Lacibacter sediminis: one gene and its partner. The protein of the gene in region 2 interacts with the protein of the main gene of each other region in a pairwise test. Links are inferred from orthologs where the notes say so. Each region holds a gene or a part of one and is shown on either strand. Other genes may lie near its edges.

What was found. The genes of interacting proteins can lie anywhere in the genome.
Region 1: the proteins of H4075_RS13375 (region 2) and H4075_RS14845 interact in binary tests that used the Escherichia coli proteins (3 or more experiments, as listed by UniProt). The link is inferred for Lacibacter sediminis from one-to-one orthologs.

What each region holds. Positions count from the first base shown.
Region 1 is NZ_CP060007.1:3,488,265-3,491,936, forward strand. Bases 329-3,641 are described here. They hold H4075_RS14845 (2-oxoglutarate dehydrogenase E1 component), read right to left. Parts: upstream 3,280-3,641; coding sequence 529-3,279; downstream 329-528. Other genes in these bases: H4075_RS14840 (DUF7619 domain-containing protein), read right to left, coding at 329-373; rpsT (30S ribosomal protein S20), read left to right, coding at 3,633-3,641. Outside these bases: more of H4075_RS14840, read right to left, coding at 1-328; more of rpsT, read left to right, coding at 3,642-3,672. UniProt on the Escherichia coli protein: E1 component of the 2-oxoglutarate dehydrogenase (OGDH) complex which catalyzes the decarboxylation of 2-oxoglutarate, the first step in the conversion of 2-oxoglutarate to succinyl-CoA and CO(2).
Region 2 is NZ_CP060007.1:3,150,370-3,153,693, forward strand. Bases 346-3,310 are described here. They hold H4075_RS13375 (ABC-F family ATP-binding cassette domain-containing protein), read left to right. Parts: upstream 346-819; coding sequence 820-2,802; downstream 2,803-3,310. Other genes in these bases: H4075_RS13370 (DUF3347 domain-containing protein), read right to left, coding at 346-596. Outside these bases: more of H4075_RS13370, read right to left, coding at 18-345. UniProt on the Escherichia coli protein: Genetic data indicate it may be involved in ribosome assembly or function.

The DNA of each region.
Region 1 (3,672 bases), 340 kb from region 2 along the record:
TATATTTTAAAAGAACATTCCCATCTTTAGAAAATTTTACAAATACATTGTGTAAACTATCCTTCGAGTCACTCAGAAGTCCTGAAGTAATAAAATTCCCATCAACCAGCTGTCTATTACCGGTTAAATAATAGTCGGTGCCTCCCGGAAATAATTCCGATAGCTTACGCTCCCACACCACTCCCGGTTCACCGCCAAAACCAATACTATCAGTACCGGTAACTCTTGCATCAAAAACGGGTTTGTTTTGTGTGGTTCTTTTAACCGGCTTTCCGGTTCTGCCAAAGAACGGTCGTTGTTGCGCCTGCCCTGCAACAAAAGAAATACAAAAAAGAAAAAGAAGAAAAAACAGTTGCTTTTTAAAGGTTATCATGTAACGTTTTTTGGATAGTGCGTCAAAATACTACATTCAATAAGTTTGTACAAACTTTACTTATAACTGTGCAATAACAGAAACAACAGTGCATTCAACAACAAAAAACCCTTAGCCGTTCGGCTAAGGGTTGTATCGAAAACTTTTCAATTTTCTTAAATACTAAATGCCGTATCTATTATCTCTGCCTGCTCCTGCTGGTGTACTTTATTGTAACCTGTAGCTGTTGAAGCCGATGCAGAACGACTAATGACACCATAATTAATGTCTTTCAGATTCATTTGCAGGAACGATGCAGCACCCATGTTAAGCGGTTCTTCCTGCACCCAGAACCAGGTGGCCTTGCTGTATTTATTATACAATGCTGTTAATTGTTTTGCAGGCAATGGATAGATCTGCTCCAAACGAATGATAGCAACATCAGCACGGTTATCTTTCGCTTTACGTTCAGCAAGATCGAAATACATTTTACCGGTGCAGAAAAATACTTTCTTCACTTGCGCTGCATCAGGATTTGTTGGATCGTCGATCACTTCTTTAAATCCACCATTTAAGAATTCTTCTTTCAATGAATAAGTTCCTGCATGACGCAAATTTGCTTTTGGCGAAAAATTGATCAAAGGTTTACGGAAACTCCATGCCAACTGACGACGCAATGCATGAAATAAGTTAGACGCAGTGGTGATATTTGTAACTACCATATTCAACTCAGCACACATTTGCAGAAAACGTTCCATTCTTGCACTACTGTGCTCAGGACCTTGTCCTTCGTAGCCATGTGGCAACAACATAGTAACACCATTCATACGGTTCCACTTCTGTTCACCCGCAGCAATAAACTGATCGATCATTGTTTGTGCACCATTACAGAAATCACCAAACTGTGCTTCCCATAATACCAATGCGTTGGGGTTAGCCATGGCGTATCCATATTCAAAACCAAGCACACCATATTCACTCAACAACGAATTATAAATACGGAAGTGACCGGCTGCTCCTTCAATATGGGCAAGACGGTTATAAGCTTTATCAGTTACTTCATCACGCAATATTGCATGACGATGTGAGAAAGTACCACGACGAACATCCTGTCCGCTCATACGCACATCATTTCCATCGATCATCAAACTTGCATAAGCCATCAATTCACCGGTTGCCCAATCAACTTTCTGCTCGTCGTTGTATAATTTATTTTTATCCTGTATGATCTTCTCCACTTTCTTCAATGGCTTAAAATCATCGGGCCATTTCATGATCGATGAAAATATTTTATCAAAGTTGGCTTCGCTGATTGCTGTTACAGGCGATTGTAAAAAATCTTCTGCTGTTGCACGACGCAAACTTTTCCACGCCAGTTCAGGTGCCTGGTAATGATATGGAAGTGGATTTTGTTTTACATCATCCAGGCGTTCCTGCAGATCGCTCCAGAATTTCTTTTCCATTTCCTGTGCCAATGCTTTTGCATCTTGCTCACCATTCTCTAATAAGTAGTTTGTATAAACTTCACGTGGATTAGGATGCTTCTCGATCAACGCATATAAATGTGGTTGTGTAAACTTCGGATCATCACCTTCGTTATGCCCGTGTTTACGATAGCAAACCATATCAATAAAAACATCGCTGTTAAATTCCTGGCGGTAACGTGTAGCAATCTCCACAACTTTCACTACAGCTTCTGCATCATCACCATTTACGTGGAAGACCGGCGCCTGCACCATTGATGCCAGTGATGTACAATAATCGGCACTGCGTGCATCATTAAAATCAGTTGTAAAACCGATCTGGTTATTGATCACAAAGTGAATAGTACCTCCTGTATAATATCCTTTCAGATAACTCATCTGCAATACCTCATACACCACACCCTGACCTGCAACTGATGCATCACCATGAATAAGAATCGGAAGAATTTTATCAAAGTTGCTGTTGTACATGATATCAGCCTTTGCACGACTGAACCCTACAACCACAGGATCAACTGCTTCAAGATGCGATGGGTTGGGCATCAATTTGAGGTGAACCGTTTTACCATCTAATGTTTCCACTTCACTACCATAACCCATGTGATATTTTACATCACCGCTGCCCATGGTTTGATCCATCTTGGCCGTGCCTTCAAACTCACTGAATATTTGTTCATAGGTTTTGCCCATGATATTTGCCAACACATTCAAACGCCCACGATGTGCCATTCCAATTACCACTTCCTGCACGTCGTTGTTTGCGGCTGTATTAATGATGGCATCCAATGCTGCAATGGTTGTTTCACCACCTTCAAGCGAAAAACGTTTCTGGCCAATGTATTTGGTATGAAGAAACTTTTCAAACATTACACCCTGGTTCAGTTTTTCCAGAACACGTTTGCGTTTGTTTAACGGCAGGGGCTGATGAAATTCTTTTTCAAATGCATTTGTAAGAAAATCAACTTTCGTTTGATCGCTGATGTATTTAAACTCAACACCTACATGTGATGCATAGCACTTCTCCATGTATTGCTGAATATTTCGAAGGGTCGTTTTGCCAAGCCCGATCAACTGACCTGCATGAAATTCTTTATCGAGATCAGCTTCGCTGAATCCATAAAAAGCCAGTTCAATATTTGCACCACGATCTTTCCGCTTTCGGATCGGGTTTGTTTTTGCTAACAGGTGACCTTTATTGCGGTAACCAAGAATCAGGCGGTAGGCCATGATCTCACGCATCCAATCGATACCAGATGGAGCAGTTGTACTTGCGCCGTTTGAAGCGGAAGTTCCGTTTGAAGCCCCGCTGCTCACAGCAAAATCAAACCCTTCAAAGAATCGCTTCATGTCGGGATCAACACTATTGGGGTCTTTTACAAAATCGGAATACAGGCTTTCGATATACTGAGGATGGGAGGCGGTGATGTATTGAAAATCTTTCATGTGCAATTGTGATCGTACTTCTTTAAAAAGGAGCACAAATATCGGTTGTTTTCATCAAAGCCGGATAAGAGAGTCCACTTGATTTTGTCATTTTTTGCGCTAATTCACAGGCATTTAGAACGAACAGGTGTTAATCAAAGACCCTCATTTCAGGTTTGATCATTTGTTGTGCATGGTTTGCTGTTACACGGGAACGATTGCGTAAATGTTGAGGCTGAATGTTTCATGAGCCGATGCTTTATCCACAATATGGGTTTACAGCGGTTGAAACTGGCATTTTCGGTCAAAAAATCTATTACCCTTGGCTGAAATTTGAATTTTTCCCCTACCTTTGCCGTCCGAAAAAATAAGATATGGCAAATCATAAGGCTACCAAAAAAGATGTTCGTCAGA
Region 2 (3,324 bases):
CTCACCACTCACGTTTCTTAGAATTTCAACGTCTCCTTTACTTCACCGCAAGTCAACATTTTCTTACCGAAGTAAGGATTCATAATACTATCAGCATTGCTGAGCCAATAAGCACCTTTATCGTTAAATGCCATCGGGCAATATTGATAGTAGATAGTAGCACCTGTGGGTTTAATTACACGCACCATATCGTAAAATGCATTCGATACCATTTCGAAAGATTCACGTTTTTTCTCCAGTTCTTTTTCGCCCAACATACCACTCAGTTCTGCAGCAACATCACCTGCACGACCGTTGATACTCGAGAAACCAAGTGTATCAAATTTCTGTACCTCATCGAGCTTTAAACTGTCGAGTAAGGATTTTAATGCTGCACCTGCCGCATTCACTTTCACTGTATCGCTCGCAACAAACGCATCTTTCAGGCTATAATACGCATTCAACACATTGTTCATCGATTGGTTGAATGTTTCGCTGTATGCATACCCGGCTGCAGCTTTCGGTTCAGTCGTTGTTGTTTCTTCTGTTTTGTCTTCTTTGTTTTTACAGGCTACCGCTAGAAAAATGACGGAGAGGATAAGCAAAGTCTTCTTCATAAAAAAAATTTTGGCAAAGATAAGACCTACGGGGTTTGCTGCGAGCTGTCAGGAATACCAAACATTCAACCGCCGTCAGGGTTACCAACCGCTGACGAGGTTCCCGCTTCGTACTTCGTACCTCTTACCTCGTACTTCGTACTCAATCCCTCTTACCTCCTACTTCTTACCTCTCACCCCGCACTTAAACCTTATCTTTGCGGCTCATTTTTAAGTAAGAATTATGTTAGCTGGTTTTCAGAATGTAACGTTTGAGTTTGGTGCAAGAGCTATTATAGAAGATTCTACCTGGCATATTCACCCCAATGAACGCATTGGTTTGATCGGGTATAATGGTACGGGCAAGTCTACCCTCCTGAAACTGCTGGTGGGCGAATACCAACCTTCCAAAGGTGAGGTGATCCGCAGCCGCAATACCAGCATTGGCTATCTGCACCAGGACCTTCTGAGTTTTGATACCAGCGAATCGATTTTACAGGTGGCGTTGGGTGCGTTTGAAAAAGTACTGCTGCTCGAAAAAGAAATTGAAGAGCTGGGTATTCAGTTAGAGAAGAATCATGAAGATGAGGCTCTCCTCCATCTTTATTCTGATAAGCTCCACGAAATGGATACGCTGGATGGTTACAATATCCATCATAAAACAGAAGAAATTCTGCAGGGGCTTGGTTTTGCCAATGCCGATCTGCAACGTCCGTATAAAGAATTCAGTGGTGGCTGGCGCATGCGTGTGCTGCTGGCGAAAATGATCTTACAACAGCCCGATCTGTTGTTGCTGGATGAACCGACAAACCACCTTGATCTACCGAGTATTGAATGGTTAGAGAAATATCTGTTGCATTATCAAGGTTCAGTAGTGATCGTGTCGCATGACCGTTGGTTCCTTGATCGCATGGTGACCAAGATCGTAGAAGTATTTCAGCAAGGCTTGCATATCTATGGTGGTAACTATTCTTTCTATCAACAAGAAAAGGAAATACGGATGGAATTGCAGATGAAGGCGTTTGAAAATCAGCAGGACTTTATCCGTCAGCAAGAACGTTTTATTGAACGTTTCCGTGCAAAAGCCAGTAAAGCCGCTGCTGCACAAACTGCTATTAAGAAATTAGAAAAGCTGGATGTGATTGAAGCACCAACAAATGACCGTCCGAATATCCGTATCAACTTTGCGATTGATAAAATGCCGGGTAAAGTATTGTGCGAATTAAAACATGTAAGCAAACATTACGGCGCCACCAGAATTGTAACGAACGCTAGTGCAGAAATTGAACGGGGTGATAAAATTGCGTTGATCGGTGCGAATGGTAAAGGTAAATCTACCCTGCTCCGCATTATCGCAGGTGTTGAACAATACGAAGGTGAACGCAAATGGGGACACAATGTTGATGAAAGTTTTTATGCCCAGCATCAGTTGGAATCATTAGGTCTTAATCATACACTGCTTGATGAATTAAAAACCTGCGGCACACAGAAAACCGACCAGGAGTTACGCACCCTTCTTGGTTGCTTTCTATTTGGTGGCGATGATATCGATAAAAAGATCAAAGTATTGAGCGGTGGTGAAAAAGCAAGAATTGCATTGGCAAAAACGATCATCAGCAAGGCTAACTTCCTGATGCTCGATGAACCGACGAACCACCTGGATATGCATTCGGTTGAACTGTTGATCGAAGCATTGAACAAATACCAGGGCAGTATTATTTTGGTGAGTCACGATCGTTTCTTTGTTTCGCAAACAGCCAATAAGATCTGGGAAATTGTGGATGAAGAAATCAAGGAATTTAAAGGCACTTACACTGAATATTTAGAATGGAAAGAGCGGATGGCGAAACGAGAAGCCGATAGTAAATCATCTGCAGCTGCCAGTGAAAAAAAAACGGAAATAAAAAAAGTAGTTGAGGAAAAACCGGCAGTTCAACAACAGGCACCTGTTGCAGATACCAAACAGGTGATCAATAAAGAAGCGAAGAAAGAATTGCAGAAGCAGCAACGTATTTTACAGCAGTTGGAAGAAAAGATCAACGCTACCACCATTGAAAAAAATAAAATGGAAGCGCAACTCTCCGACCCTTCTACCTATTCTGATAAAGACAAATTCAAGCAAACCGAAACTTCTTATCAAAAGCTCAGCAAGGATCTGAAAGAATTGAATGCAGAGTATGAAGCGGCGTTTGAGAAGGTGATGGAGTTGGAGAGTAAGATGGGATGATTTATGAATGAATGGGCAATAGTCAAAAGGCAATAAACAAAAGTGGTTGCTTGCATTATCTAACCAAATTACTAGCAGCTAACCCGAGAGTGAAATAAAATGAGGACAATAAAATTCATTGGCTATTTATTCCATCGTTATTATTCAAAAGGATCTAGAGCTAGTATCCCCTATTTCAGTGCCATTTGTTCAATGACATTATTAGTTTTCATACATCTAATGCAAATTCTCATTCTTCTCAACAGCATTCCCGACATCACGGCCGATAAGTTAACTAAGAGGTTAATAGTTTTTTTAACAATGCTGCCCATATATTTCGTGATGACGATTCTTTTCAAAAAAAGTGATTTAGCTCCACTTAAAGAGAAATATGATCGGGATTGGGACAAGGTTTTTAAAGGTAATGTCTGGTTGGTGTTTTACATCATCACTTCATTTGCCTTATTAATTATACTTATGTTGTGGAAAAAGCACAATGGCGCAAGCCTCTCGCTTGTGCCGAATTACAAAAACGCTATGGTT